Regions from separate parts of the Priestia sp. RMT2NF4 genome, predicted to be linked through region 3. Evidence: riboswitches for the same ligand, from Rfam matches in the RefSeq annotation. Region 3 holds a riboswitch; each other region holds the start of a gene.

Region 1 (7,828 bases), on a different contig from region 3:
AAACGATAATTGTTACACGATGAGCGGTGAATTTGAGCTTGTGTTAAAAAAGGCGGTGGAATTGAATCCGCTGTTTATTATTCATGGGGGAGACACCGTGTATACAGGAGAAAAGAGGTATTTGGAGCACTTTGTTAAAGTTGTCGAAAAAATAGCACCAAACATTCCCGTGTTTGTATGCGTAGGGAATCATGATGAATTAAACCTTGAAGAAAGCAACCTCGAAAACTTCAGAGCCACTATCGGAAAAGTGCACTGGGTCATTGATATTCCTGTCTTTAACTTCCGGTGCATCGCATTAAATAATATCATCAGTCCCAAGAATAAAATATATGGATTTACAGATAGAGAGCTGAATTATTTAGAGCAGCAGCTAGAGGATGCTCCTCGTAATACCGTTGTAGCCATGCATGCGCAGCCAAATATTGGCCGGTGGTCAGACCTGGGAGGTTTTCCTGTAACGACTCCTCAAAGTCAAGAATTTTTTGATTTAATTCAAGAACATCGCGTGAAAAAAGTGTTAGTCAGCCACGTGCATGCGTATGACGAGCAGTTTATTAGAAAAAACAGAAACGGGTCGTTTACGCTTGGAAGAGGTACTGATTTTGTATTATCAGGAGGCGCGGGTGCTCCCCTTGATTTTGAACCGCCTTTAATTTTAAATAATTATAATTTTACGGAGTTTTTTGTTAGCCGGTACGACATTTTAGGACCTCTTCTTTGGAAGGATTTTGGACGACCTCGAAGAAGTTGTTTGTAAAAACAAGAAAGTAGAAAGCTAGGTTCAAAAAAAGAGGCTGGGAAAAAAGGGTTTTAGGCGAAATGAAAAATGAACCACTAATCAAGCATCTTGATTAGTGGTTCATTTTTTTATTAGGGTAAACGTAGATTTCATGTGTATAGGTCTTTCTAGCAGGTGATTGGAGGACAAGACGAAGACTCCTGCGGGAAAAGCGGAACAGGTGAGACCCCACAGGAGCTTATGCGACGAGGAGGCTCAGCGACCGCCCGCGGAAAGCGAAGTCTTGTACGGAAATCAACTGCGGTGTCACAAGCGATTCAGCTCATGAATCCCATTTGCCTTTAGATTGGATTCACTTCGTTATGTCTCAACCTCTTTTGGAAAACCGTACGAAACCTTGTAGCAGAAGGCTAAGCCAAGCGTTATAATAGATAGTGAATGATGATATATTCTCTATATTTGTCATATATTTGTATTACATATGTAATTGAAGAAAAACATTCACTTGATATACTGTTTAATGACTTAACTTTATCTTAACATTCACAGTGAAATGCCTGTTTATAGAAACTTAGAACATACACAGCAAATGGAGGAGCTATCATGGCAAACGAAAAGATGCAAGAAGGACTCAATCGTTTTATTAAGGAAGATTTAAATGACCTTTTAGGTAGACTGTTCCCCCTAATGGACCGAGAATGTGCGGAAGAAAAGAGAATGCTTATCGAAACGGCGGTAGAGTACATTTATTCTTCAGGGTATCATCAAGGAGCAAAAGACTTGATCGAAACACATCGAAAAGATGATTACAAATTATTAAGGCAAAAATTAGCGTCAACGCCTCCTGAAAACTAATTTTTTTGAAATTTCTTTTGACAACATAAATGTAAGGTGTTAAGATGACTCTACATTCAAAATATTATAAACAATTAAAACTCTTATTGAGAGAGGCGGAGGGACTGGCCCTGTGAAGCCCGGCAACCATTTAACAATCTTGTTAAAAAGGTGCTACATCCTGCAAAGCGTACAGCTTTGAAAAATAAGAGAGGATTTCATAGATACTATGCCTCTCTATTCATAATAGAGAGGCTTTTTATTTTATGTGAAGGTGTTTTGAATGAACAATTTCATAGAAATGCATCAGGTGCTGTGTAACGAATGTACGCAGCTTAAAAGGGAAGACCGGTGAAAAGCCGGCGCGGTCCCGCCACTGTAATGGGGAGCAACTTATTAACCACTGTTTCATGTTGAAATGGGAAGGGATAGGAAGCGATGAACCTAAGTCAGGAGACCTGCCTGTTGTATGCACTTAAGCTCTACGGGATATAGAGAGGAGTGAGGAATACGTGTTGAGAAAAACAGGCTATCTCAACTTTAGTTAAGTATGCGTATCATCTCTCTTTTCATTTCGAAAAGAGAGATTTTTTAGTTTAGCGATAAAAAAATATACAGGGAGTGGAAAAAATGAGCAGTGTAAAAAGTTCAAATGTAGGTTATCCAAGAATTGGTGAAAAACGAGAATGGAAAAAAGCGCTTGAGCAGTTTTGGGCAGGAAAGCTAGAGAAAGATATCTTTCTACAGGAAATTGAAGCTCTTCGTCTAGGACATCTAAAAAAACAGCGTGACGCAGGAATTGAATTAATTCCAGTCGGCGATTTTAGCTTATACGATCACGTGTTAGATACAGCCGCTATGTTTGGTTTGGTGCCAAAGCGCTTTGAATATAACGGAGGCCCGGTATCCCTTGAAACGTATTTTGACATCGCCCGAGGAACAAAAGGTGCGGTAGCTTCTACGATGACAAAATGGTTTAACACAAATTATCACTACATCGTACCCGAGCTTGACGAATATACGCCTGCCCTTGTAGAAAATCGTCCGCTTCAATTTTACAAAGAAGCAAAGCAAAAGCTGAATATCAAAGGCAAGCCCGTTATTTTAGGTCCAGTAACATTTGTGAAGCTGTCAAAAGGATATAAAAAAAGTGAGTTTAAGAAAGTAGTTGAACAGTTTGTTCCTCTTTATGCAACAATCTTAGCGGAGCTGGAGGCAGAAGGGGTCGAGTGGGTACAAATAGATGAGCCGATTTTAGCTACAACGCTATCAAAAGAAGAGGTGGCACTGTATAAAGAAGTCTATAAAGCTTTGAAAAAAGCGGCACCGAATGTAAAAGTCATTTTGCAGACGTATTTTGACAGCGTAGATTACTATAAAGAAGTAGTTGCTCTTCCTGTTCACGGAATTGGATTGGATTTTGTACATGACCGAGGCGAAAATCTCACGGCGCTTAATAAATATGGGTTTCCAACTGATAAAGTGCTGGCAGCAGGAGTGATTGACGGACGAAACATTTGGCGTGAAAACTTGGACGAACAGCTTTTAACAATCAGTGAAATTGAAGAAGCCGTATCAAAAGACCGTTTGATTCTGCAGCCTTCATCAAGTTTATTACATGTTCCTGTCACGGTGAAAAGCGAAAAAACCATTGAGCCAATTCTAAAAAACGCGCTGTCTTTTGCAGATGAAAAGCTAAAGGAAATCACGCTTTTAACAAAAGCGGTGCAGCAAGGAAAAGAAGCAATTGAAAAAGAAATAAGTGTAAGCAAACAGGCGATTCAAGCATTAAATGGATCATCTTTTCGAAATCACCAAGACGTGCAAAAAGAGCTGAAGCAGCTGCACAGCTATAAAGCAGAGCGCCAAGCGCCGTTTGACGTACGTCAACGCGTTCAGCAAGAAGCGTTTCAACTGCCGCTTCTTCCAACGACAACAATTGGAAGCTTTCCGCAAACAAAAGAAGTGCGAAAAGAGCGTCTGAAGTGGCGTAAAGGAGAGTTAAGCGATGAAGCATATGAAGCGTACATTAACGCTGAAATCAAAAAATGGATTGAAATTCAAGAAGACATCGGCTTAGATGTTCTTGTGCACGGAGAGTTTGAGCGTACCGACATGGTTGAATACTTCGGTGAAAAATTAGGAGGCTTTCAGTTTACGAAGTTTGGCTGGGTGCAATCATACGGTTCTCGCTGCGTCAAGCCGCCGCTTATTTACGGAGATGTCTCGTACGAGCAGGCGATGACGATCAAAGAAACGGTCTACGCACAGTCTCTAACCAATAAGCCTGTTAAAGGAATGCTGACGGGGCCGATTACGATTTTAAACTGGTCATTTGTGCGTGATGATATCCCGCGCTACGACGTGGCAAATCAAATTGCGCTTGCTCTTAGAAAAGAAGTGGAAGCACTTGAAAGTCAGGGCATCTCAATGATTCAAGTAGATGAACCGGCGCTGCGTGAAGGACTGCCGTTAAAACGAGAAAACTGGGAAAGCTACTTGAACGCCGCGGTGTACGCGTTCAAATTAGCCACGGTATCGGTGCAAAACGAGACGCAAATTCACACGCATATGTGCTATTCGGAATTCGAAGAGATTATTGATGCGATCAAAGCGCTTGATGCCGACGTGATTTCCATTGAAACGTCCAAAAGCCACGGTGAATTAATTTATGCGTTTGAAAAACATACGTATAACCAGGGAATTGGACTTGGCGTATATGATATCCACAGCCCGCGCGTACCGAAGCTTGAAGAGCTGACACGAAACATTGACCGCGCTCTAAAAGTGCTTGATCCTGCATTGTTTTGGATTAATCCCGACTGCGGTCTTAAAACAAGAGGAATCAGCGAGACGGTGGAAGCTTTAAAAGTGATGGTTGAGTCTGCAAAACAAACAAGAAAAAATTTATTACAAAACGCTTAATAACAAGAAAGTCAAGACCAAGCAGTGTAAACGCTACACTGCTTGGTCTTATGGGTTTTTTAAAGGCCAAAAATATCCATTGACACTTCCCGTAGATTTTTGTATCTTTTTAAAGGTGTTTTTAAAATCAGGGAGGTACAACATGAGTAACAACAGCACGCAGCACGTTAAAATTGTAACAGCGGATCCATCAGCGCTAGGCCTATTCGGACTTGCCATGGTGACACTTGTTGCATCGTTTCAAAAGCTTGGGGTAACCGATGGTGTTTCATTGGTATTGCCATGGGCAATTTTTTTAGGCGGAATAGGGCAGCTAATCGCGTCTATGCAAGATTTCAAACATAATAATACCTTCGGCGCAACTGCTTTTGGTGCCTTCGGTTTATTTTGGCTAGGTGTAGCTATGACATGGCTTATTCAGCTTGGCGCATTTGGAGAAGCGCTCGTAAAAGAAGCGGATCCGAAGCAGCTAGCATTTGCTTTTGTCGGCTATTTGATTTTCAGCGTTTTTATGACAGTTGGAGCAATGGGCACTCATAAAGTATTATTTATTATTTTTGTATTAATTGATTTCTTATTTATTGGATTATCGCTAAGTACATTTGATGTGGCCTATGAATACACGCACTTACTAGCAGCAGTGTCAGAGCTATTGATCGCTTTGTTTTCATTCTATGGATCTGCCGCGGCTGTATTAAATACTCACTATGGTCGAGTTGTGCTTCCGGTGGGCAAGCCGTTTGGTGCATTTATTAAATAATCAAGACGTTCATTAAACAGCGAAGTAGGGTTGAATTCTGTATGATGCAGAGGTCAATCCTTTTTTGTTTGTGCGTTTTTATATATAGTAGAAAGAGATAGTTATATATAATAGAAGCTTTTAGAGAAAAAAGAGAAATACATAATGAGAGGAATCGTTTCAATGATTATAAGACAAGTGGATGAAAAAGATTTAAACCAATTAATTACGTTAGAAAACAAAGGGTTTACACCTGAAGAAGCTGCCTCAAAAGATGCATTTATCACGCGGATCAACACCATTCCTGATACGTTTATCATCGCCCAAGAAAATGAAGAAATAATCGGATATGTGAACGGACCCGTCATTTCAGCTCCGTTTATTACGGATGATTTGTTTGAAAAAACGATTTCGAACCCTGAGACAGGTGGTCATCAAAGTATTTTAGGTATCGTTGTAAACCCCAAGCATCATCACAAAGGAATTGCCAGTATGCTGCTAAAAGAGTTTGAAAAACAAGCACGGAACAAACAGCGCGTAACGGTGACTTTAACGTGTAAAGAAGAATTGATTCCTTTTTATGAAAAAAACGGATATGTGAATCAAGGAGTTGCGCAGTCCCAGCATGCAGGCGTGCAGTGGTTTAATATGAGTAAGGAGCTTTAATTTTTACGAAAAATAAAATGATATAAAAAAAGCACAAGTTCTCTTTTAATGAATTTGTGCTTTTTTTACTCTTTATTATGTATAATTATTGTAAATATGTAAAAGTGAGGGTGTTTACATGAATAAGTACGGCGTGCTTTCTTTTATACTAGTAATCATCAGCTTTTCATTTTTTATGGTAAGAAGAGGTCCCGGTGTGAATATGTATGTCGATATTGCAGTGCTGGGGATTCTTTCGCTGGTGGGCATTGTTTTTGCGTCTATGTCGAAAAAATGGTATTCAATTATTGGCGGAGTTGTTTTAAACTTTTGGATGCTTTCATTAGCAGTGTTTTTGTTCGTTGTAGGCATTATAGAAAAGTAAGAAGTGAGGGGTTTTTAACTAATTTTAACAAATGTATAACAATAAGGGAAAAGTGGACAGGACAAAAGTATTTTAGTTGAAGGAAGATCCGAACGATGAATTGAGATTCTTAATGAAGAATCAAATTCGTTCGGTTTTTTTTATTGTGATGATGAACATGTGTTTAATCTATTTCGTTGCTTCTAGCGGTTGGTTGGAGGTCAAGGCGAAGACTCCTGCGGGAAAAGCGGACTAGGTGAGACCCCGCAGGAGCGTAAGCGACGAGGAGGCTCACCAGCCGCCTGCGGAAAGCAACCGCGGGATTCATCCTCAATCATTTATCCCGTTTGCTCGTCTTTAGATTGAATTAATTTTGTTATATCTCAATCTCTTTTTTAGATAGGTAAGAGACATTAATTTGTCAAACATATTTGACAGTAACAAGGAAGATAATATAAGATATGGGTGTAAAAAGTTTTTTACATTTTAGAGATGAGTGATGAATGGTGGAAAATCTAATTAAAGAACTGCGTAAAGTCAAGCGGATGTCTCAAGATGAATTGGCGAAAGTATGCGGTGTATCGAGACAAACGATTAATGCAATTGAAAACAATAAGTATGATCCAAGCTTAGCGCTGGCTTTCCAGCTGGCCCAAGAACTGGGAGCAACAGTAGATGAGCTGTTTTTATTTCATAAATCATGAGTTAGTTAAAAAAAGGTAATGTGAAGCAACGATCTTCCTAGTAGGCGTGTTGACGATTCTGACCTATAAGCGAACAATACATAAGTAGGTAGAAGATTAATACTATTTCTATTGCTTCATATAAAAAATTCACCAAGAGATGGCGGTGAAATGAATGGAAAATCGAGCTGCAGGAGTAGCTCTTACAAGTACGGGCATGTTACTGTTGATGATAACGTTAATACTTCCTGTTCCGGGATTAATCTATAGTTTACTTGTAGGAAGCAGCATTGTACTAAAAGGATGCGGAACAGGAGGAATAAAAAGGTGTATCACCTGAATGCAGCGTGATGTAGAAAAGGAGGTTCCTTTTGAAAAAAAGAACGATTATTATAGCTGCACTTTTATTTATCGTCGTATTTTATTTTACATATACCGGGAAAGCCTATCAGTTAAAAGACGTCATAAAAGTAGAGGAAGCAAACGTTACGCGTATTGAAATAGATACGGACGAAGGAAAACGTGTAGTAGATGACAAAAAAGAGATAAAGCAAATCGTACATTTTTTAGCAAAAGTAGAAGTGAAAAAAAGCAAGGAACTCGATCCAAAGTTTGACCAGTCTTACTGGGTAAAAATCGTTGAAAACGGAAAAGATGCGTACGGATTAACGATTTACGATGACGATTACATAAAAGCGTTTAACTTTGAAGATAAAAAACAAGCGACGTATACGATTGTTAAAGATCAAAAAGTAGATGTTAAAAAGCTGTTTTCAACTAAATAAAAAACCTACTAAAAAAGACAGCCTGCGCTGTCTTTTTTTATAAAAATAATAGATTGAAAATTTTGACTATTTTAAGTGGAATTAATCCTTGCCTATATAATTAATAAATGA
Region 2 (7,828 bases), on a different contig from region 3:
TTCTCACTTCAAACCCCTAAAAGGAAGAGTGGTGACCGTTTATCGTGGAGGTCCTGAATCTAAAACAGGTTATTTGGTTGACGTGCAATCAGATTATTTAATCTTAGCAGTGGAAAGCAATGATAACAATAATAACAACAATGGTGAAAATAACAATCAAAACAACCAAAACAACCAAAATAATAATCAACCAGAATATACACTTGTATATTATCACTTAGCGCATGTAAAAAGTATTACTGAAGATACTATGTCAAATTCGGCACAAACGTTTACAGGAATTAGTGCAGACTTAGAATTATATCGAGGAAAAACTTTTGCTGGAACTTTATCATTAATGAAAACTAAATATGTGCAGGTTAATCAAGGTGGACCTGAGAAAAAAGCAGGTCAGCTTCTTGATGTCTTAGGTTCATTTGAATCTGCTTATATAGTATTACTCACAGAAGACGACGGTGTCATCTATATTAATACTGAACACGTTAAGAGTGTGAGTGAATATCAAAACAACAATGGAGATCAAACTACTCAATCTGCAAATGAACTCTTAGTGAGCCAAGAGCCAGAATATATGAAATCTAAAACCTTCAACGATCTTTTTGCTCACCTTTCCCATAAATGGGTATCAATCAATAATGGAGGACCTGAAGCTGTAGAGGGCGTGTTAGTACAAAGCCGAAATGGTACATTTACACTTGTGCAGAATAATCAAGTATTACGCTTACAGCCAAGACACGTTAAAACCATTTGTGTAGGAGCAAAAGGGGCTTTTAAGCAAAACGATAACAATCAAAACAATGAAGAAACAGAAGAAAATGGAGAGACTGAAGCTGCAAAGTCTACAGAAGAACGTACAGGAAGCCGCACGGGAGGACGTACGGGAAGTCGCACAGGTGGACGTACGGGAAGCCGCACAGGTGGACGTACAGGAAGCCGCACGGGAGGACGCACAGACGATCGCTCTCGAGGACGCCGCACGGGAGGACGCCGTACGAGTTCACGCTCTTCAGCACCGGCCGAGAAAGTTATCAAAACGAAAAATTATCGTTGGAAAGCATGATGAAATGGAACATAAAAGGTGCTTATAAAGCACCTTTTCTATCATATAGGAAAAAGGAGGAGAATGAGTATGAGTATGAATCATTATATCGATAAAATTGTGGAGTTAGATATTTCAGGTAAAACGACATTTGTTGGCAGACTTATTGATCTTGGATTAGATATTATGGTTTTGTATAATGGACATGATTATTTGTATATTCCTCTTTTACACATGCATCGTTTGCGGGAAGTATCGGAAGAAGACTATACGGTTTTGCGTGAAATAGAAGAGAACTTAATAGAAGAAAGTCAGCGGATTTCTTATCGTAATATTTTACAGCAGGCAAAAGGGAAATTTATTGAAATTTATGTAACAGGAGGAAAATCATTGCATGGCTATATTACAAGCGTGCTGAATGATTATCTTGTGTTTTATTCTCCAGTGTATAAAAATGTCTTTGTTTCTCTACATCATTTGAAATGGCTTACCCCTTATAGTAATGAGTTAACTCCTTATTCTTTAAGTGACAAAGAGCTCCCAGTAAGGCCTGCCTCTGCACCTTTTGTCAGAAACTTTGAAGAGCAGCTTAAAAAATATGAAAATCAACTGGTCGTATTAGATTTAGGGGATCAATCAGAAAAAATTGGCGTACTTAAAGAAGTTTCTAATAATATTGTTGAACTAATTACGGCAAATGGAGAAAGTATGTATTGGAAGTTAGCACACGTAAAATCTGTGCACTTGCCTTAGAAAAAGAGACCTCGGTGTCGTCTCTTTTTTTATGTACTTATCAGGACAAGTATATTGAATAAACAAATGAGATGATTTAAATTTTTTAGAAAATTATGTTGACAATAAAGAAAATCTTTATTAAAGTTAGTAACAACAAACGTTAACCACCAACAATTATATAGAACTCTTATCAAGAGTGGCGGAGGGACTGGCCCTGCGATGCCCGGCAACCATCAAATGAAACATTCATTTGAACGGTGCTAATTCCTGTGGAACATCAGTATTGTTCTAACAGATGAGAGAAATCGTGTATAAACGAACACTCTTCCATCTGTGAAGAGTGTTTTTTATTTTGAGTTAAGGAGAGAAATAGATGAAAATTGAAACTTTATTAGTTCGTTCAGGAGTAGGTCGTGACCCTTCAACAGGTTCTATTACAACACCCATTTACCAAGCATCAACATTTGCTCATCCTGCTTTAGGGCAAAGTACAGGATTTGACTATGCACGTACGGCAAATCCTACTCGTACGGCATTGGAAGAAGCAATTGCTGCTTTAGAAAAAGGCGAAGTAGGAGTAGCATTCGCTTCAGGAATGGCGGGTGTAATGTCAGTTTTAGCGCTATTTAAAAACGGAGATCATTTAATTGTATCAGAGGATTTATACGGAGGAACGTACCGAGTACTAAATGAAATCTTTTCAGAGCAAGGAATTACTGTTTCGTACGTCAACACAGCCCATCTCGAGCAAGTAAAAGATGCGCTTCGTCCCAACACGAAAGCTTTATTCATTGAAACACCTACAAATCCAATGATGCACGTGACTGATTTGCCAGAAGCAATTGCGTTAGCTAAACAGCATGATTTGCTTACTATCATTGACAATACATTCATGTCCCCTTACTATCAGCGTCCTTTAGAGCTTGGAGCAGATATTGTGATACATAGTGCAAGCAAATACATTGGGGGTCATAATGATGTAGTTGCTGGTCTTGTAGTCGCTCGATGTAGTAGCTTAGGAGAAAAAATTCGTTTTTATCAAAATGCAGCTGGGGCAATCTTAGGTCCACAAGATAGCTGGCTGTTATTGCGCGGTATTAAGACGCTAGCGCTTCGTATGGAAAAACATAACGAAAACGCACTGAAAATTGCAAATTGGCTTACTGCTCATGATCTCGTGGAAAAAGTGTATTACCCTGGTCTTGAAACACATCCGGGCTATGAAATCATAAAGAAACAAGCAACTGGATTTGGAGGCATGATTTCTTTTGCTGTCTCACACCCTGACATCGTGTCAGTACTTTTAGAAAATGTTAAAGTTATTACATTTGCAGAAAGCTTAGGAGGCGTGGAAAGTTTAATGACATTCCCAGCTCGTCAAACACACGCTGACATTCCGGAGGAAATTCGAAATCGTGTCGGAGTAACAAACTGTTTACTTCGATTATCAGTTGGAATTGAGCACGCAGATGATTTAATTAAAGATTTGAAGGAGGCATTTGATGCATACCAACAATAATAAACATAGATTTGGTACGAACTTAATTCATGCAAATACAGGAATTGACGGTCATTTTGGAGCGGTTAACGTACCTATTTATCAAGTATCTACATTTAACCAAGAAGATGAGACGAACAACGGCCGCTATGACTATTCTCGTTCAGGAAACCCAACGCGTGAGGCTTTAGAAAACACTATTGCTCAGCTAGAAAATGGATACGCTGGTTTTGCTTTTTCATCAGGTATGGCTGCTATTTCATCGGTGTTATCTATTTTTGAATCAGGGGATGAAATTTTAGTTTCACACGATACGTACGGCGGGACATATCGTGTATTAACACGATTATTTTCAAAGTTTGGTATCAAAACAACTTTTGTTGATACAACGAAGGTTGAGAAAGTAGAAGAAGCTATCACAAAAGATACGAAGGCTATTTATATCGAAAGCCCTTCAAATCCATTTTTACAGGTAACGGATATTAAAGCAGTAGCAAGTTTGGCGAAGGAGCACAATCTCCTTACAATTGTGGATAACACGTTTTTAACACCTTATCTACAGCAGCCGATTGACCTTGGTGTAAATATTGTCATTCATAGTGCTACAAAATATATCAGCGGTCACAGTGACGTCATTGGCGGTCTAGTTGTGGTAAGCGATGAAAAGCTAGCGGAAGAAGTAAAGTTTGTACAAAATGCTTTTGGTGCTATCTTAGGACCACAGGATTGTTTTTTACTGCTTCGAGGCATTAAGACATTAAAAGTTCGTTTAGATCAGCAGTTAAAAACAGCGCTGCAGTTTGCAAAGTGGCTTGAAGAACAATCTCTAGTGAGCCGTGTATACTACCCGGGCTTAAAAAGTCATCCGGACCACAAACTCATTTCAGAACAAGCAAATGGATACGGAGCTATGATTTCTTTCCAAGTGCAGGATGAAAAAGTAGCACGACATATTTTACAAGGAGTCAAATTAGCTTCAATTGGCGTTAGTCTAGGTGCAGTTGAATCCATTCTCACGCATCCTGCAACAATGTCTCATGCAAGTATCCCAAAAGAAGTACGTGAAGAAAAAGGAATTACTGATTCACTTCTTCGCCTTTCAGTAGGGTTAGAGGAATTCGAGGATTTGAAGCAAGACTTTAACGCTGTTTTTCAAAGCTTAGAAGAAAAAGCGTTAATTAAATAAAAAAAGGACTTCCATTAAGGAAGTCCTTTTTTTGTTATATACAGCTATCTAAAAGGTTTGTGTATAGGGACGTAAGCGCAACTTTTTCATCAGAGGAAAGACTGCTGTTTAGAATTCTTTTTATGCCAAGATGATATTTTACATACGGTGTTTGCCGAACGCGTGGATGAGTCATTTCATCTTTTAAATCTTTCAGAATGGCTTCGTGAAGCTGATCTTCACTTGTCAGGGCTTGTTTAGAAGCGAAAGAACGGTTCAACCATAGAGTCTGATAAGCTGCTAGTAAATGTTCAGAAGTCATTGTGCAAAGAGCTCCTTTAGATTAGTTTCTTCATTATAATAATCTATAGTTTATCATAAGTATTAATACGTGTACGTAATTTTTACAGAAGCGGATACAGTCAAGGACTGAGCTTGGATAGGGGGAGAGGCTGCTAATAACTTAGGCGAGGAGCCAGATGACTGATAGACGGGGCCTTCTTCGATTAAAATGGGGATTTGGTTAATAGGGAGCTGCAGCGTGTTGGCAATGGTAAAGGCCTTTTCTTTAGCGTTAAGCAAAGCTTTACTTATCGCTTCTTGTTCATATTTATCATCATTTGTAACGTGAAATTGAAGATCTTGCGCTACGTTGGCTCCGCTTGAAAACGTAGCGTTATAAACATCGCCAGCTTGTTTTACATCTTGTACTCTTACTCTAAACAAATGCTGTACTTCGTATCCTGTAAGAGTCGATTTTCCATCGCTGTAATCATATTTAGGATTTATAGTGAATGAAGCTGTTTCAATTTGCTGGTCATTGATTCCAAGTTTTTGTATCTCTTGCAGCAGAGTATTTGAAACAGCTGAATTTTCTTTTAAGGCTTCTTGAACGTCTCGGTTTTCCGTGCGCGTTCCAATCGTCATGGAAATTTCATTTGGAATGGCTGAAGCACTTCCTTCACCAGTTACTTTAATTTCTCTATTTTGTGTATCTGCGCGCAGTTGCTGTGTAGGTTCATAAGGGAAATAAGAATGTTGCATGTAAAAACCCTCCTTAATCCGTCTTTAGTACATATATATGACTGCAGGGCTTGCATTAAAAGCAAAAAGTACACAAGTCGTAACTTGTGTACTTTTTTTACTATTTTGTATGCTGTTCTAATACGCTTTCCATGTTTCTAAATTGATCTTCTACAGCTTCTGAAGGCTTTTTTGTTAACAGACTTACTACAATAACAGCCAGCAAGCTTAAGAAAAATCCAGGAATCATTTCGTAAAGGGCATCTTTCAATGGAGTATTTACCCAAATTAATACTGTAGCTGCACCTACAATCATTCCTGCAAGGGCTCCCCATCTAGTCATACGCTTCCAGTAAAGACTTAGTAAAATGGCCGGGCCAAATGCAGAACCAAATCCAGCCCATGCGTATCCGACAAGTCCTAAAATCGTATCACTAGGCTTTAAAGAAAGCAAAATACCAATAATTGCAACACCTAAAACCGCAGCTCTTCCGACTGTTACAAGCTCTTTGTCAGAGGCTTTACGTCGGAAAAATGTTTTATAAAAATCTTCTGTAACAGAGCTTGCCGTTACAAGCAGCTGAGAAGAAATAGTACTCATAATCGCTGCCAATAAAGCTGCATATAAAAATCCAGTAATTAATGGATTAAATAAAACATCAGCAAATTTAATAAAGATTGTTTCAGGATCCCCAAGTTTCATCCCAGTTTGATCCACATAAGCAATTCCAACAAGACCCGTTAACATAGCGCCAATGATTGATAGGATCATCCAGCTCATACCGATACGACGGGCAGGCTTTAATTCTTTAATAGAAGAGATCGCCATAAAGCGAACGATAATATGAGGTTGACCAAAATAGCCAAGTCCCCAGGCTAAAAAAGAAATAATCCCTACTACGGTTGTACCTTTAAATAAATCAAGGTAAGTTGGATCGATATTTTTTACAATATCCATTGTTGTTCCAACGCCGCCTAAGTCAGTAAAGGCTACAATAGGCACTAAAACAAGGGCAATGAACATAATAACGCCCTGCACAAAATCTGTTAAACTAACAGCTAAGAAACCACCGAACAGAGTATAGGCAATAACGACAGCAGCCGTTACAAATAGTCCTATTTGGTAATTTAAACCAAATGCCGATTCGAACAATCTTCCGCCTGATACCATACCAGCTGAAGTGTAAAGAGTGAAGAAAATAAAGATAACAATCGCTGATACTGTTCGAAGAACCTTGGCATGGTCCCCAAAGCGATTTTCAAAAAAGTCCGGAATTGTAATGGAGTCATTCGCTACTTCCGTATAAGTGCGAAGACGCGGAGCGAGGATTAAATAATTTAAATAAGCACCAATAGATAAACCTACTGCAAGCCATAAACTTGAAAGACCTGTCACGTACATGGATCCAGGAAGGCCCATTAACATCCATCCGCTCATATCTGAAGCACCTGCTGAAAGCGCAGTAACAGCCGGACCTAGTCCGCGTCCGCCTAGCATGTAACCCGATACGTCTTGAGTTGTTTTTGTGTAGGCATACCATCCTATTCCGAGCATTCCTACAAAATAAATGCCCAGTGAAATATAAACACCAATATCCACCAAATCTCCCCTTTATGCATTTTTTATGCATGAAACGAGCACTACTCGCCATGCAAACATCTTATGGTTTCTAAAACTAACAAACTTTTCCCTTACTATCAACCCACAAAACCGTAAAATACATGAGGCGAAAATCCCCTATCCCCCTATAACAAAGAAATGAAAACGTTTTCAAAATAAAATAAAATAAAAATATTCAGAAACTTATAAGTGCATTTTTTATGCAATATTTTATGCAATGGGTAAAATAAAAAGAGCATTTTATAAAATGCTCTTTTGACATTCATGTATATTAGCGTGAATTTGGAAACACGCGGCGAACAACTTCTGAAAACTCGTCAAACAGTCCAGAGACTGGTTTACCCGTTTGAAGCTTGTCTACATATCCATTCATACGGTTTACAAAGTCGGGGTTTGTTGATACAAACACTCGATGAACACTGCCGTCGGCTTTTCGTACTTCGTGTGCAATCTTATGCTCCATATCTTTTGTGAGATTGCCTTCTTTGTTATCGTCTAATACAGCTGCTACATAAGCTGTATGGTCGGTTACGATTACGTTAGCATCTTTTACATTTTTTAACGCTACGATACGATCAGCTGCCACATCGGCTACTCTCATTCCGCCGGACTGATTGTACTGTTCTTTCTCATTACGCTGTACGTCTTGCGTATTATTTACGTCATTCATTTTCGTTTTATTGTTTCCATTTTCATATGTGACGTTGCGGACTGTATTATCGTCAATGACGCCATCTTTACCTTGAT
Region 3 (7,828 bases):
GCATATCCAGGGTGACCCATTTCCGCATGATAGTAGTCAAAGTTATTTGATGAACCTTCAGGCGGAGGACCGAACTGATCTCGAACATCTTGACGCAGGCTTTTGCCAATTTTTAAGTCTGCTGTTAATCGCGGCACTTCACCTTGCACCGCCGCATTATAAATTTCGTTAATGTTTTTTACAGCTGTTTGACTTTGGCTGCTTGTTTCTTGAGATGTAGCTGCGTGTGCTGGGGTATCAAGCTGAGCCACAGGAGCAAATCCAAACGCAGCAACTCCTGTAATCGTCGCAGCAGCAGCCGCTTTTGATAGTCGTTGTTTCATTTTCATGATTTTTTCCTCCTATATATAACGATTTAGCAATCTCAGTCTACCTAAAAGAGAAGGTAGGCCAGAATGGTCAAGGAGTCTTAGTTGAGTTGGTAACTGATATATATAATGTAACACGCCTTTCAGAATATAAACGTCAGGTAAGGTGAAAAGCAAAAAACGATTCATTTCTCATAGGTGAAAAGATTTGTTTTTATTCCTTTATTATGTAAAAAAACGTAATATAGGGAGGATTCTAAGTTTTTATAAAAAACTAGATAATAACTGTAAGTATGATACAATAAATCAAGTATTTGTTAAAAATATAATATTTATTGCTGGAGTTTTGATGTATGGAAAAAAATTTGATGAGAGGTACGCTTTTGTTAACAGCGTCTTCTTTGCTAACAAAGATTTTGGGTTTTATTTATATTATTCCGTTTACAGCGCTAGTCGGAACGTCAGGTTACGCGCTTTATAAGTATGCATACGGTCCATATACCTTGATGCTAAGCTTATCGACAATGGGTCTTCCGCTTGCTGTTTCGAAGTATGTATCGAAATATAACGGTCTTGGAAACTACAGGGCAGGGCAAGATCTATTAAAAGCAGGCCTTCTATTAATGACGATAACAGGCATAATAGGATTTTTAGTCCTCTATACCATGGCGCCTTCGCTCGCTGAGCTAGTGATTAACGGAAAAGATTCCTCAGGAAATAGTCAAAAAGACGTGGTATACGTGATTCGAATGGTGAGCTTTGCTTTAATTATTATCCCGCCTATGAGTCTATTACGAGGCTACTTTCAAGGTAACCAGTCCATGGGACCATCCGCGCTGAGTACAATTATTGAACAAATAGTGCGTGTACTGTTTATTTTAGCAGGAGCATACGCTGTTATTCATCTCTTTCATAGCACGATGACAAAAGCTGTTGGAATTGGTACGTTTGGAGCGTTTATTGGAGGCGTAGGGGGAATAGGGATTCTCGGTGCGACGTATCTAAAGCGCAAGCGGCTGATTATGAAGGAAGTGAACAGCGGAAAGAATAATAAATCTGTTCCGTTCTCTTTAATGTTCAAAGAGCTTGTGACGTACGCTGTTCCGTTTGTATTAGTTGGTTTAGCTATTCCAATCTATCAAAATATTGATACGTTTACGATTAACATGCTTTTTCAATCAATAGGGTATGGACAAGCTAAAGCCGAAACAATCAACTCTGTCATTGGGTTAGCGCAAATTTTAGTAATGGTGCCGGTATCGCTAGCGACTGCCTTCAGCATGTCGCTGATTCCGGGTATTACATCTTCTTTTGTGCAAGGAAATTTACGAGAAGTAAAAGGAAAGATTACAAAAACGCTGCAGCTGCTGTTGTTTTTTACTCTTCCTTCTGCGGTGGGGCTTTGTTTATTGGGTAAGCCGGTATATATGATGATCTTTGGAGCGAAAAACAGTCCTGAAATCGGTGGAGTTGTTTTACAATGGTATGCGCCTGCTGCCATTTTATTTGCTCTTTTTACCGTAACAGCCGCGATTCTTCAAGGAATTAATCAGCAAAAGAAATTAATTTTTGGCTTGGGCTTAGGTATTGTTGTGAAGATAGTACTAAACGTACTGTTGGTTTCAAGCTTAAAAGAAATTGGACCTGTTGTCGCGACGTACGGAGGATATGGTGTATCGGTTATCTATAACTTTTATTTAATTGAAAAATCCATTTCTTACCGAGTTCAATCACTAGGAAAAGCCGCGTTGACGCCTGTTTTATTAGTAAGTGTGATGTCAGCCGCTGTGCTTATTGGCAATTATGCTTCTCACTATTTTTTAGAAAATAAGCTGTCTGCATCTTCACTTGCGAGTAGCACGTCTTGTATTTCAATAGCTTTAGGTGCTGCTGTGTATCTAGGGCTTGGCGTCAAAACAAGTTTAGGGCAATCTGTTGTGTTAAATAGAAGAAAAAGAATGTAAAGGAGAGAAAGAAGTGTCAAAACGATTTGTACTAACCGTAGCCGCTGGAGGATGTATCATAATCTTCGGCGCGCTGCTGCTACTAAACTGGGAAAAGGTGTTTGGAGACTACCGTCCCATTCAAACAGCAACAGCCGTATTCAAGTTAGAAGTGGGAAGTCAAGATGTAGCAAAGACTACGGATTCAGATAATGTTCTTTACTATATGGTGAAAAAAGGACATTTAGATGAATATATTCAACTGATGGATGAAAAAGGCTATGTGTTAAAAGAGAAAGATATTGATCATAACCGACTTGTTTTTAACAATGGACAAGAGGATGAGCAAATTTACTACAAGCGCTTTGCTAGGAAGTATACGATGATTGATGGAGAAGGGTAAAAGCCTTCACTTGGAATTACTACATACTAAAATCATTAAAAGAAAACACCACCTTGCGAATAAAAGGTGGCGTTTTTTTGTTAGATTATCTCATCTTAGTTTTACTCTTGCTATCCCTGTTACGATCATACTAGTAATAAAAATAACTATGATTCCAATGTTGGTCGGGGTATCAAAAAATGTTTTTGAAACGGCTAAAGCGATAATAAGCCCAATAGCTATGCCAGATAGTTCTTTCATTAATTTCACCGTTAACACCTCTTAACAATATTACTAAGGAAAAGTCTAACATTATTGGTAAAGTGGTTTCAATTAATAACACATTAACGGAAGAGATATAATAGAACTTATTTGCTACCACTAAACCCTCTTGACCGTCAACAGATTCAGTATAAGTGCTTTGTGAAGAAGTATAGAATGATTCAAGAAATGAGGTAAAGGCTTTAACTTCTATTTTATATTTTAGTAGACTAAAACCGTATAATCCTATCTGTTTTTAAAGTTTTTTTGCGTGAAAAAGAAAAATAATATTGACAATTGTTGAAAAACTATTAATATTGACTATATTACATAAAATAAATAGCTATTGTTTTCCTTATCAAGAGAGGTGGAGGGACTGGCCCTGTGAAACCCGGCAACCGCTGTCTATGACAGAATGGTGCCAAATCCTTAAGAACAGTATGTTCTTGAAGATGAGGAAGAGACGTTTGGTTAACGAGCTCTTCCTTTATATAAAGGAAGAGCTTTTTTTATATTATAGGGGGAGTAAGTTAAATGAAGAGATTTCTTATTTTAGCAGTTGCGCTTGTACTACTCGTAACTGGCTGTCAGTCAAAAAGTACAAAAAGCAGTGGAAGTGAAGAGAAAGGAAAGAAGCGAATTGCTCTTGTTTTGCCTGAAAAGATTGGGGTTAACCCGTTTTTTCAGCAAATGGATGATGGAGCAAAGCGCGCTGGGAAGAAGTATAACATTGATGTAAAGACAATTGAATCTACGGACCAAGCAGCCATTGAAAGTAATTTGCGTGCTGCGGTAGCCGAAAATTATGACTTGATTATTACATCTTCTTTTGAATCCGAAGATGCGTTGAAAAAAGTAGCTCAAGAAAATCCGCAGCGTCAATTTGCGATTATTGATACAGTGGTCGATTTACCAAATGTAAGAAGCGTTGTATTTCGTGAGCAAGAAGCTTCATATTTATTAGGAGCAGCGGCAGGATTGATTACGAAAACGAATAAAGTAGGAATGGTTGCAGCTGATGATATTCCATTATTAAAAAAATGGACGGTAAGTTTTAAAGAAGGATTACAATCAACAAATCCAAAAGCAGAGTTTCTAGTAAACTATGTTGGAAGCTTCTCTGATCCAGCTAAAGCAAAAGAACTTGCTATTTTACAAGCTTCAAAAGGCGCTGATTTTATCGCCGGAGCATCAGCAGTAGGCGACTTGGGTGTATTTGAAGCAGCAAAAGAAAAAGGTTTTTATACGGCAGGACAAGATATTGACCGTACGGAAGTAGATCCTGAGCATATCGTTTTATCGCAGTTAAAAGGATCTGATGCAGCTGCTTATGAAACGGTAGAAGCACTCGCAAATGACAAATTTAAATCGGGCGTAGTGACATACGGCTTAAAAGAAAAAGGTGTTGGGTTAACGTATGTGACTCAAGACAGCAAGACGCCTCTTAGTGACTTTGTAGGACAAGATGTGATTAATCAATTAAAAGAAATTAAAGATTCGATTATTGATGGAAAAACAGTGGTAAAAGATCCGTTAGCAAAGTGAGTTGAGAAGAGAAGTCGAGTAAGGCTGGCTTCTCTTTCTTATTTTTGAAAAAAACCTAAAGGGGAAAGGAGCAATGAATGGAATGAGTGAGCTGCTGCAGTTAACGAATTTAACGAAGAAATACGGTTCATTTTTAGCAAACGATAACGTGTCTTTTACGCTAAAAAAAGGCGAGGTTCACGCGCTGGTCGGAGAGAACGGTGCTGGTAAAACAACGTTGATGAGGATGCTTTACGGAATGGAAAAGCCGAGTTCAGGAAGTATTCAGCTACATGGGAAAACCGTCTCGTTTTCATCTCCTGCGGATGCGATTAAAAACGGAATAGGCATGGTGCATCAGCATTTTATGGTTTTTCCTCATTTTTCAGTGGCTGAAAATATTGTCTTGGGGCATGAGCCAAAGAAAGGTCTCTTTTTTAATAGAAGGCAGGCGAAAGAGGATGTTCAGCAATTAACCCAAACCTATCAGATTTCAGTAGATGTTCATAAAAAAGTAAAGCATTGCTCAATTGGAGAACAGCAAAAGATTGAAATTTTAAAAGTGCTGTATCAAGGAGCAGAAATCATTGTTTTAGACGAGCCTACCGCTGTACTTACTCCTCATGAAGTGAAGGAACTATTAAAAACAATCCGTTTTTTGGCTTCACAAGGAAAAAGCATCATTATTATTACACATAAGCTGCAAGAAGTGATGGAAGTAGCGGACCGCATCACGGTTCTGCGAAATGGTAAAGTAGCCGGCGTCACAAATAAAGAATCTACTAATGCTCACCATTTAGCCAAGCTGATGGTAGGACGAGAATTAAAAGAGCGTCCTGCAAGAGTGCCATCACAAAGCACTTCTCATTTAAGCGTACAAAATCTCTTTTTAAAAGGAAAAGGACAAAAAAACGTGTTGCAAAATGTGTCTCTTCACGTTTCTGCAGGCGAAATTGTCGGTATTGCAGGGGTTTCAGGAAATGGGCAGTCAGAGCTGCTTCAAGCAATTGCTGGATTAGTAGAAACAGACACCGGAAGTATCAAACTTGGAGATGAAGATCTTACAGGGCGATCTGTGCGTGAAAGAAGAGAGGCAGGAATTGCTCATATTCCAGAAGACCGCTATATGTGGGGAGCCTCTAAAGACGATACGATCGAAGAAAATGCGCTGATGGGCTATCAGTATAAAGCTTCTTACTCGAAAATGGGCTGGCTGAAAAGAAAGATATTCAATTCGAGCGTGGAGGAATGGATAAATGAATTTTCGATTAAAGCCACTTCATCTAAGCAAAAAGCAGGAGAACTGTCAGGGGGGAATCTGCAAAAATTGATTGTTGCAAGAGAGCTTGGCCAAAACACTTCTTTTCTACTTGCTGCCGAACCAACGCGAGGAGTGGATATTGGGGCAATGGAACGTATTCACGACGCTTTGATTCAAAAACGCAATAATGCATCGGCTATTTTACTTGTATCTTCTGAGCTGTCGGAGATTATCTCACTATCAGATCGAATTTTAGTGATGTACGAAGGCAGTATTGTTGGAGAGCTTGCAAGAGAAGAAGCGACGGAAGAGAAACTAAGCATATTAATGGCAGGAGGAACGGTAGAAGGTGATACAGTTGCAGAAACTTCTTAAATCATTAATCCAACCAATTATTGCGGTCATTTTTGGCTTAGCAATAGGAGGCATTATTATCTCCTTAACAGGTGGTTCGGTTTTCCAAACATATACAGAGCTCTGGAATGGAGCGTTTGGTAATTTTTATTTCTTCACTACTACGCTGGCTCGCGCTACGCCTATTCTGTTAATTGCGTTAGGTGTCGGATTTGCTTTTAGAGCAGGTGTGTTTAATTTAGGCGGAGAAGGACAGATGGTCGTTGGAGCTATCAGTGCAGCGATTGTTGCTTATTACCTGCCGGCTCCAGGGGTAGTCAAGCTGATAGCGGCTATTGCCGCTGCGGTTGTGGCAGGAGGTTTGCTTTCCGTTTTAGCAGGATGGATGGAAGCCGCGTTTAAAATTCAGCTCGTCATTTCGACCCTTTTATTAAATTATATCGCTGTTTTATTTGCAAGTTATTTAGCAGGTCACCCATTTCAAGATAAAACAGGCTCAGCAGCTCTCGCTCAAACGCCTATGATTGAGCAATCGGCGTGGCTTGGAAAAGTGTTTCAAGGAATGCCTCTTCATGTCGGATTTATCATTGCTTTAATCGGTGCGCTACTGCTATGGACAGTGCTTCGCTACTCTGTGTTTGGGTACGAAGTGAACGCATCTGGAAAAAATCCGTTGTTCGGAGCGTATGGAGGCATTCATCAAGTAAAAGTCATGCTGTTCAGTATGTTTATTAGCGGGAGCTTGGCTGGATTAGCAGGAGGGTTTGAAGTGCTTGGTTCACAGTACCGATTTGTAGACGGTGCGCTTACCGTTCCTGGATATGCATGGACTGGAGTGATGGCTGCTCTGTTAGCAAAATCGAATCCAATCGGCATTATTTTTACGTCTCTTTTACTTGCCGCTTTGCAAACAGGAGCGATGGGGTTAGAGCGTAATACAGAAATTCCGTTAGAAATTGCGAGTATTATGCAAGCTGTACTCATTCTATTTATCTCAGCAAAATTCACAAAGCAGTGGTGGAAAGCAAAAAAGAAAGGAGCTGATATTCGTGGAGCTGCTTGATTGGTCACTGTTAAATGCAACGCTGCGAATGGTTGCGCCTATATTATTAGCGGCGCTAGGCGGAATGCTTTGCGCGCGCGTGGGCATATTTAATGTAGGGCTAGAAGGTCTGATATTGATTGGGGCTTTTAGCGGAATTGCCGGTAACTATTATACTCACAATGTCTTTTTTGCGATCGTGATTGCGGCTGGAGCAAGCTTACTTTTTGCGTTGCTTTTTGGAATGATGGTCGTGATGTTTAAAGCGAATGAAATTGTTGTTGGGGTGTCTATTAATTTTTTAGCACTGGGCTTAACGACATTTTTACTCCGGACTATTTTTCATACAAAAGGTGCCTATTACGATAAAAACATGCACGGAATAGGCACATGGGATATACCTTTAATTAAAGACATACCTATAATCGGCGACATTGTTTCCGGGCAGTCACCGCTTGTCTATTTTGCATTTTTAGCAGCTATTGCTTTTTATATCTTTTTTTATCGAACGATTTTTGGTTTTCGTCTTCTAGCAGTAGGCTACAATCAAGTAGCAGCAAGTACGCTTGGGTTAAAAGCAATAAGATATCAGCTGTTTGCGATCGCAGCATGCGGAATTCTGTGTGGGATTGCAGGAGCACAGCTTTCATTAGGGCAAGTCACGATGTTCTCAGAAGGCATGACTTCAGGGCGTGGATTTATTGCACTTGTTGCGATGATGCTCGGTCAGTCTCATCCGATCGGTATTTTAGC
Region 4 (7,828 bases), on a different contig from region 3:
AAAGCTATTTCAAATATGAAGGCGCGATGACGCTTCAAAGCGGCATGATGAAACATGTTGAATTTACTTCACACAAACATAGTCACATGTCGGGCATTATTGTGTGTACATTTCGAGATATTACGCAGCACAAGATGATGGAAAACGAACGGTTTATTAGTCATCATATGTTTATGGATGTATTTAATGAAGCGGTAGATGGAATTGTTATTTTTGATCGAACTGGTCAGCTTATCGACGCGAACCCTTCATTTTGCGAGCGATTAAATTATACAAGAGCACAGCTTTTAACTAAAACGTTAGAAGAGCTTGTAGAACCTACTTATCATTATAAAGTGAAAAAATTATGGAGAACTCTGCATCAAGAAGGAAAGACAAGCGGCGAGCTGCCGATTAAGCTCGAAAATGGAGACGTTACTTTTTTTGAATTTACCACAACGGCTAATATATACAGTCAATACTATATGTCCATTATGAGAGACGTGACGGAAAAACGGCTGATGGAGCAGCAGCTGTTGAGAAGCGAAAAAAATTTCAGGGCTATTTTTGAAAATGCGATTGAAGCCATTTTGATTTGGAAAGACGATGGGGAAATCTTAAACGCTAATCTTGCTTCGTCCCGTACATTCGAGCTGCCGTTGAACAAATTGATTGGAAGTAATTTGTATACGTTTATCGATAAGCAAAGCTTTAGTGCATTAAAAATGCTGCAAACATTTCAAAAAGAAGGAGAAATTCGCAATCAGCTTCCTTTTTACATGCCAAATGGAGAAATCAAACAGTTGGAATTCACAGGGAAAAAAGGCATTATAGAAGGAGACCATTTAACCATTTTTCGAAACATTAGTGAACGTACAAAAATCGAACAAGAGCTTCGGAATAACGAAGAGAAATTCAGACAGATTTTTAATGGTTCGATCGATGGGTTAGTTTTATGGGACGGCAAGCGAAATATTATTGATGTGAATTCTTCTCTTTGTGATATTCTCGAACTCAGCAAAGAGGAGATTTGTGCGCATTCCATGGAGGATTTTATTTCTTCAGCGAATTTAGATGCGGTCATTGAGCATAAAGAAACAATTGAGCAAAAAGGGGAAGCTGAAGGAGAGATTACGTACGTTACGGGGAACGAAAAAGTTAAAAATATCGAATTCTCTACGAAAAAAGATATCTTGCCAGGTCTATATATGACGCTTTTAAGAGACGTAACGGAACGAAATCAAATGCAGGAGCAGATTCGGAAATCGGATACGCTTCAAGTAGTCGGACAGTTAGCAGCTGGGATTGCGCATGAAATCCGCAATCCGATGACGGCTTTAAAAGGGTTTGTTCAGCTGCTAGAAAGCAGCATTCAAGAAGATCACTCTCTTTATTTTGATATTATTAAATCCGAATTAAAAAGAATCGAAACCATTATTACAGAGTTTCTAGTACTCGCTAAGCCACAGGCCGTAAAGTTCGAAAAGAAAAATCTAGCTGCGGTTGTTAAAGAAACGATTGATTTATTAAATGCTCAAGCGCTTTTAGAAAATATTCAGTTTGAACTAAGTGTGTCCCCTCAGCTGCCAATGGTATACTGCGAGCCGAACCAAATTAAACAAGTACTAATAAATGTAATTAAAAACGCAATTGAAGTCACGTCAAACGGGGGAAGAATTTTTGTTGAAGTCTATTCTACAGAGCCGCACTACGTGACGGTCTCCATTCGAGATCAAGGAGACGGAATGCCCGAAGAGCGCATCAAGCGCTTAGGAGAACCATTTTATACGACAAAAGAAAAAGGAACGGGGCTTGGTTTGATGGTCTCATATAAAATTATCGAAGAACATAAAGGGCGAATTGAAGTGGAAAGCAAAATAAGAGAAGGAACGGCTTTTCGTGTTATTCTTCCAGCCTAAACAGAAAGGATAAGCGAGTATGTACTATGGAGAAATGAACTTATTTTCTGATTTGAAAATTTATATTGTAGCCTCGGAAAAAGGGGTTCAACATATTTGGTTTGATAGCGATGATCACAACGAGCAGCTTAAAAAACTTGTCCATGACGAGAATTATCACCTTGTGAAAGAAGCGAAGCGGCAGCTTCAGGATTATGCTGAAGGGCGCACGCTAACATTTGATGTGCCTTTGGATATAAAAGGAACAGACTTTCAAAAAGAAGTGTGGTTAACGCTTAAAGGTATACCTTATGGACAAACGTGGTCTTATAGTGATGTAGCGGAGTCTGTTAATCGCTCTAAAGCCGTAAGGGCTGTGGGACAAGCGAATCGTCGAAATCCACTGCCTATTATTTTACCTTGTCACCGTGTTATTGGTAAAAATGGAGCTTTAACAGGTTATGCAGGTTCCCAAACTCATATAAAAGAAAAACTATTAATGCTTGAAAGAAATGTAGCAAAAGGCGCTCTGGAGTTAAAATAACTATTCACCGTCTAATTTCCAGCCTTCTCCTTGCACAAACACACCGTCAATTTGCTGAGGAGAAGGGAGGGAATTTAGTTCTTCATCTTTGGATAAATCGAATAGCTGATATTGCTGCTTGCGATTCAACGCTTTGTTTTTATCCGTTTTTTGCTCTGCACTCATTTTTACTCCTCCTTATTCAAAAAGAATCCCCTATAATATATGTAGAAAAAGCAGAGAGTACTGTTACAATTGTGTTACAAATGCAGCCAAAAAGCACTGTTTAATAAAAAAGGTTGAGACATAACAAAATCAATGTCATCTAAAGATGAACAACTCGTATACATGAACTGAACCGCTTGTGACACCGCAGTTGATTTCCGTGCAAGACTTCGCTTTCCGCGGGCGGCCGCTGGGCCTCCTCGTCGCTTGCGCTCCTGCGGGGTCTCACCCCTTCCGTTTTTCCCGCAGGAGTCTTCACCTTGCCCCCCCAATCAACTGCTAGAGGGAACGAAACAGATAAAACGATATTTACCATCACAAAAAAACGAACCACTAATCAACATGTTGATTAGTGGTTCGTTTTGCAGTGGGGCTAAAATACTTTTGTCCCAGCCTCTTGTTATTGAGCAGATTGCAGCAAAACTTTTTGAATGGATTCAAAAGACGGGGAATGGATAACTCCATGCTCTGTAATAATAGCCGTAATCAGTTCGCTTGGCGTCACATCAAAAGCTGGATTGTACACAGAGATTCCGTCTGGAGCAATTTGCGTATCTCCAATGTGCGTTACTTCTTTAGGTGAACGTTCTTCAATAGGGATGCTGCTTCCGTCTTGAATAGATAAATCAAATGTGGACTGCGGCGCTGCTACGTAAAATGGAATACCGAATGCTTTCGCTAAAAGAGCAAGTCCATACGTTCCAATTTTGTTAGCCGTATCGCCATTTGCTGCAATGCGGTCAGCACCTACAATGATCCCATTAATTCCTTTTGTTTTAATGGTATGAGCAGCCATATTATCCGTAATCAGCGTAACGTCTACTCCCGACTGCTGAAGTTCCCATGCTGTTAAGCGAGAACCTTGAAGAACGGGTCTTGTTTCACAAGCAAATACTTCAAGCGGAATATCGCGCTGCTTAGACAAGTGAAAAGGTGCTAATGCTGTTCCATAATAAGCTGTAGCAATTGAACCAGCATTACATATTGTCATGATTTTATCTTTCTTTTTAAATAAAGAAAGGGCATGATCTCCAATTCGGTAGCACGTTTCTTCATCTTCTACTTGAATTTGAATCGCTTCATGAACAACTTTTGTTTTAGCTTCATTAACGGACGAAGCGGATTCAGCGCTTTTCGCTACGCGGTCCAATGCCCAAAATAAATTGACGGCAGTCGGGCGTGAACTAGCTAAATACTGTTGATCTAGAGCTAGCTTTTTGTTGAATTCCTTGACTGAATCCGTGTCATAGCTAAGCGCAGAAAGAGCAAGACCAAAAGCCGCCGTAATGCCAATTGCAGGGGCTCCGCGTACTTTCAAGGTAGTGATAGCATCCCATACGTCTTTAATGGTTTGCAGCTTAATATATTCAACTTTGCCAGGAAGCTGCTGCTGATCTAATAAAGTAATATATGATTCATTCCATTCCACTGAGCGCGGAAGTGATAGTGTATTTGTCATGCTGATACCGATCCTTTCATTGTGTACATTATTCGTTATCGAAGTAAATGTTCAAATTCATTTGGTGAAACGTCTTGTTGGTGCAGAAGTAAATAGCGTCCAATTTTTAACGCAGTACGTTTAGCGTTAATTTTTCTTTCCTCTGAAGAAATTTCGTCTAAGTCCGCCACGTGAGCTAAGCCAATCGTACGTCGAATGATTTCACACCCTGCATATCCAACAGCATCTTGCCACGTTTGCGTTAAAATTTCATGTAACAAGCGCTCATCTTTAGCGAAAGGTTCAGTGTTTTCAGAATGCCAAAGCGCAGTAAAGGTATCTTTAAATACGTTCCATGTGTTCGTAATGTGTGCAAATAACGGTTCGCGATCTGTTTTTCGAGAAAGAGCATTTAAAAATAAATTCGCAACAAATTGGCCTAAATCGAATCCAAACGGACCGTAAAAAGCAAACTCTGGATCAATCACTTTCGTTTCTTGACTGCTAGCAAATATGCTTCCTGTATGTAAATCACCGTGAATTAGCGTTTGGGCATTTGTTAAAAATTTATATTTTAATTTTGCTGCTTGTAGCTTTACATCTCCATCGTTCCACAATTCTTCTACATCAGGACGCAGCGCTTCTTCAAATTCATTTGTATCGATATCAAAAAAAGGATCTGTAAAAACTAAATCTTCCGTAATATTGCATAAGTCCGGATTGCTGTACTTGACGACTTCTTCTTTTTTATCCTGAGGCTTTAAGGCAAAATCCGACGTTTTGAACGCAATATGTCCTAGAAAAGAACCGATATGCTGTGAAAGCAGGGGATAACTTTCTCCTTGAATAAGTCCGGCGCGGGAAATCGTTAAATGAGACAGATCTTCCATGACCGTAACAGCAAGCGTTTCATCGTGGTAATACACAGCTGGTACGAGTTCAGGGGTAAATGCACCGAATTGCTTGAGCGCATTGCTTTCAATCGTGGCACGGTTCAAGGATAGAGGCCAGCTCTCGCCTACAACTTTTGCATAAGGAAGTGCTTGTTTGACGATAATGGATTTATTCGTTTGATCATTTATGATGTGAAAGACGAGATTTAAGTTGCCATCACCGATTTCACGGGCAGTCAGTGCTTCTGTGGCATCAAAGAGACCTAGCTTTTTCACAAGTTTGATTGCTGAAATTTCTGTTAAAGGCTGATACTTCTCTGTTTTTGTTGTTGACATTAGAATCCCTCCATAGTTTATTAAACTGATTTGTTTACTAAGTTAATAGGTTTAAGAATGTATGGAGGCTTTTATAATTTTAGAAAATATAAAAGCCTCTTTCGTTGGAAAGAGGCTTGATTGTAGTGTTCAAACCTCTTATCTGCCAGAAAGAATTACTTTCTGTTGGAATTAGCACCGTGCCTTTGTAAAAACATGTTTTACGGGTGTGATCCATCTTAGGATGGAATGACGGTCGGTTGCTGGGCTTCACAGGGCCAAATCCCTCAGCCAACTCTTGATAAGAGTACGATTACTTATTCAATTTTGATTTGTTTGAAAATTTTATGTTATCTGGTGAAAATCGTATCATGCAAAAAAACGGCTGTCAATACATAATTAATAAAATTCTGTGCGGCGATCTGTAAAGACAGGAATTTGTTTACGAATTTCTTTTACAAGTTCCAGGTTAACGTCGGCACTTAAAAGTTCTTCGCTATCGCCAGCTTCAGCGATTATTTCTCCCCACGGATCGATGACTAAGGAATGTCCGGCAAATATGTTATTAGGATCTTGGCCTACACGATTACACGCGATTACATAGCATTGATTTTCGATTGCGCGGCTAATGAGCAGTGCTTTCCAATGGGCAAGTCTTGGAGCCGGCCACTGAGCAACAACAAATAAGACTTCTGCTCCGCTGCTAGTATGCACGCGAATCCATTCTGGAAAACGAATATCGTAACAAATAACTCCTGCGCATAAAGACTGTTCAAGTGTAAAAAGATTTTTTGCTGTTCCTGCTTCTAGATAGAGGTGCTCATCCATTAATTTAAATAAGTGCAGCTTACTGTATTGTGACACTTCACGACCTTTTCGGTCGAAAATATACATCGTATTTGTGACGCCTTGCTCTGTTTTTTTCGCGATCGAACCTGCCACAATATTTACTTCGTTCGTTTTAGCAAATTGAGAGATTAATTGCTTGGCCTGCTGTCCTTCATCATCGGCAATTTCGTCTAGCCGCGTCAAATCATAAGCTGTATCCCATAGCTCAGGAAGCACAAGGATGTCAGGGTTTTCTTTTAGAGCTTCCGTCATTTTTTGTTGAATATATTTTCGGTTTTTAGTTGGGTTTCCAAACGCAATATCAAGCTGCAAACACGTGATTTTTACACTCACTTTATCATCCGTCCTTTTTTTAGTAGTTGAAAAAAATGACTTTACAAGTTGAGTATTACAATATATTATTTGTGACTAGAATTTCAAGAATTTTTTGAGAAGGTGTGCGATGATGAAACAATTTGAGCAATCGGAACTATTAAAAAGTTTACCAAAACAATTTTTTGCATCACTTGTAGGCAAGGTAGGAAAAGTAATGGCCCAAGGGCACGACGTTATTAACTTAGGGCAGGGAAATCCTGATCAGCCTACTCCTTCACATATTGTAGAAACACTCCAAAAAGCAAGTGCTAATCCTATGCATCATAAATATTCTCCATTTCGGGGGCACCAGTTTTTGAAAGAGGCCGTTGCGACTTTTTATAAACGAGAATATGGCGTTGATGTGGATCCTGAAAAAGAAGTAGCTATTTTGTTTGGCGGGAAGGGTGGACTTGTTGAAATCCCGCAGTGCTTATTAAACCCTGGAGATACGGTGCTGGTTCCGGATCCTGGATATCCTGATTACTGGTCTGGAGTAGAGCTTGCAAAAGCAAAGATGGAAGTGATGCCGCTCACGGCTGAAAATCATTTTCTGCCCGTATACGAAGAGATAGGTGAACGTGCTAAAGAACAGGCAAAGCTCATGTTTTTAAACTATCCGAATAATCCTACCGGTGCAGTGGCAACGGCAGAATTTTTTGAAGACACCGTGGCGTTTGCTGCCAAGCACGATATTTGTGTGGTACACGACTTTGCCTACGGAGCCATTGGATTTGATGGTAAAAAGCCAATCAGCTTTTTACAGACTCCTGGTGCAAAAGAGACGGGAATTGAAATTTATACTCTTTCTAAAACGTATAACATGGCGGGATGGCGAGTTGGATTTGCTGTAGGAAATGAAAGTGTAGTAGAAGCTATTAATCTTCTTCAAGATCATATGTATGTCAGCCTCTTTGGGGCGGTTCAAGAGGCAGCAGCGGCAGCTCTGTTAGAATCTCAACAATGTGTGAATGATTTAGTTAAGCGCTATGAATCTAGACGCAATACCTTTATTCAAGGGCTTCAAGAAATTGGTTGGGACGTTACATCTCCAGCGGGTTCCTTTTTTGCATGGCTAAAAGTTCCTAAAGGATATACTTCTGAACAATTTTCAGATTTACTTCTTGAAAAAGCCCACGTTGTAGTGGCACCTGGAGTAGGCTTCGGAACATATGGTGAAGGCTATGTGCGCGTAGGACTGCTGACGGATGAAGAGCGCATAAGAGAAGCTGTATCTCGAATAAAAAAATTAAATTTATTTTAAAAACGCATTGACAATCCTTTTTGAGTTGGCTTAATATGTAAGAAGTTAACGAGATTAATAACCGATAAATCCTAGCGGTATTTTTTATTT

What was found. A riboswitch is a leader RNA that binds a small molecule or an ion and turns the genes downstream of it on or off. The one in region 3 is predicted to bind S-adenosylmethionine.
Region 1: another riboswitch for S-adenosylmethionine. It lies ahead of metE (5-methyltetrahydropteroyltriglutamate--homocysteine S-methyltransferase); the one in region 3 lies ahead of ACMX9J_RS09880 (BMP family protein).
Region 2: another riboswitch for S-adenosylmethionine. It lies ahead of ACMX9J_RS21415 (trans-sulfuration enzyme family protein); the one in region 3 lies ahead of ACMX9J_RS09880 (BMP family protein).
Region 4: another riboswitch for S-adenosylmethionine. It lies ahead of mtnK (S-methyl-5-thioribose kinase); the one in region 3 lies ahead of ACMX9J_RS09880 (BMP family protein).

What each region holds. Positions count from the first base shown of each region.
Region 1 is NZ_JBLQZO010000001.1:1,593,548-1,601,375, reverse strand. Features, by position in the region: gene ACMX9J_RS08630 (metallophosphoesterase family protein) at 1-760, shown strand, start outside; gene ACMX9J_RS08625 (hypothetical protein) at 917-1,087, shown strand; gene ACMX9J_RS08620 (hypothetical protein) at 1,346-1,597, shown strand; SAM riboswitch class I at 1,678-1,788, shown strand; cobalamin riboswitch at 1,868-2,057, shown strand; gene metE (5-methyltetrahydropteroyltriglutamate--homocysteine S-methyltransferase) at 2,207-4,501, shown strand; gene ACMX9J_RS08610 (acetate uptake transporter) at 4,644-5,261, shown strand; gene ACMX9J_RS08605 (GNAT family N-acetyltransferase) at 5,406-5,906, shown strand; gene ACMX9J_RS08600 (hypothetical protein) at 6,025-6,270, shown strand; gene ACMX9J_RS08595 (hypothetical protein) at 6,460-6,615, shown strand; gene ACMX9J_RS08590 (helix-turn-helix transcriptional regulator) at 6,753-6,953, shown strand; gene ACMX9J_RS08585 (hypothetical protein) at 7,108-7,272, shown strand; gene ACMX9J_RS08580 (DUF5301 domain-containing protein) at 7,304-7,717, shown strand; gene ACMX9J_RS08575 (hypothetical protein) at 7,799-7,828, opposite strand, start outside.
Region 2 is NZ_JBLQZO010000006.1:1,833-9,660, forward strand. Features, by position in the region: gene ACMX9J_RS21405 (hypothetical protein) at 1-1,060, shown strand, start outside; gene ACMX9J_RS21410 (hypothetical protein) at 1,130-1,792, shown strand; SAM riboswitch class I at 1,959-2,076, shown strand; gene ACMX9J_RS21415 (trans-sulfuration enzyme family protein) at 2,148-3,293, shown strand; gene ACMX9J_RS21420 (trans-sulfuration enzyme family protein) at 3,277-4,458, shown strand; gene ACMX9J_RS21425 (hypothetical protein) at 4,493-4,759, opposite strand; gene ACMX9J_RS21430 (SIMPL domain-containing protein) at 4,822-5,481, opposite strand; gene putP (sodium/proline symporter PutP) at 5,582-7,060, opposite strand; gene ACMX9J_RS21440 (YhcN/YlaJ family sporulation lipoprotein) at 7,353-7,828, opposite strand, start outside.
Region 3 is NZ_JBLQZO010000002.1:138,742-146,569, reverse strand. Features, by position in the region: gene ACMX9J_RS09900 (YjgB family protein) at 1-329, opposite strand, end outside; gene ACMX9J_RS09895 (putative polysaccharide biosynthesis protein) at 662-2,272, shown strand; gene ACMX9J_RS09890 (hypothetical protein) at 2,286-2,654, shown strand; gene ACMX9J_RS09885 (hypothetical protein) at 2,745-2,903, opposite strand; SAM riboswitch class I at 3,247-3,353, shown strand; gene ACMX9J_RS09880 (BMP family protein) at 3,429-4,439, shown strand; gene ACMX9J_RS09875 (ABC transporter ATP-binding protein) at 4,522-6,054, shown strand; gene ACMX9J_RS09870 (ABC transporter permease) at 6,029-7,096, shown strand; gene ACMX9J_RS09865 (ABC transporter permease) at 7,083-7,828, shown strand, end outside.
Region 4 is NZ_JBLQZO010000003.1:648,010-655,837, forward strand. Features, by position in the region: gene ACMX9J_RS16720 (PAS domain S-box protein) at 1-1,898, shown strand, start outside; gene ACMX9J_RS16725 (methylated-DNA--[protein]-cysteine S-methyltransferase) at 1,918-2,421, shown strand; gene ACMX9J_RS16730 (hypothetical protein) at 2,422-2,586, opposite strand; gene ACMX9J_RS16735 (hypothetical protein) at 2,661-2,897, opposite strand; gene mtnA (S-methyl-5-thioribose-1-phosphate isomerase) at 3,026-4,084, opposite strand; gene mtnK (S-methyl-5-thioribose kinase) at 4,120-5,292, opposite strand; SAM riboswitch class I at 5,428-5,579, opposite strand; gene ACMX9J_RS16750 (carbon-nitrogen family hydrolase) at 5,671-6,453, opposite strand; gene ACMX9J_RS16755 (pyridoxal phosphate-dependent aminotransferase) at 6,566-7,738, shown strand.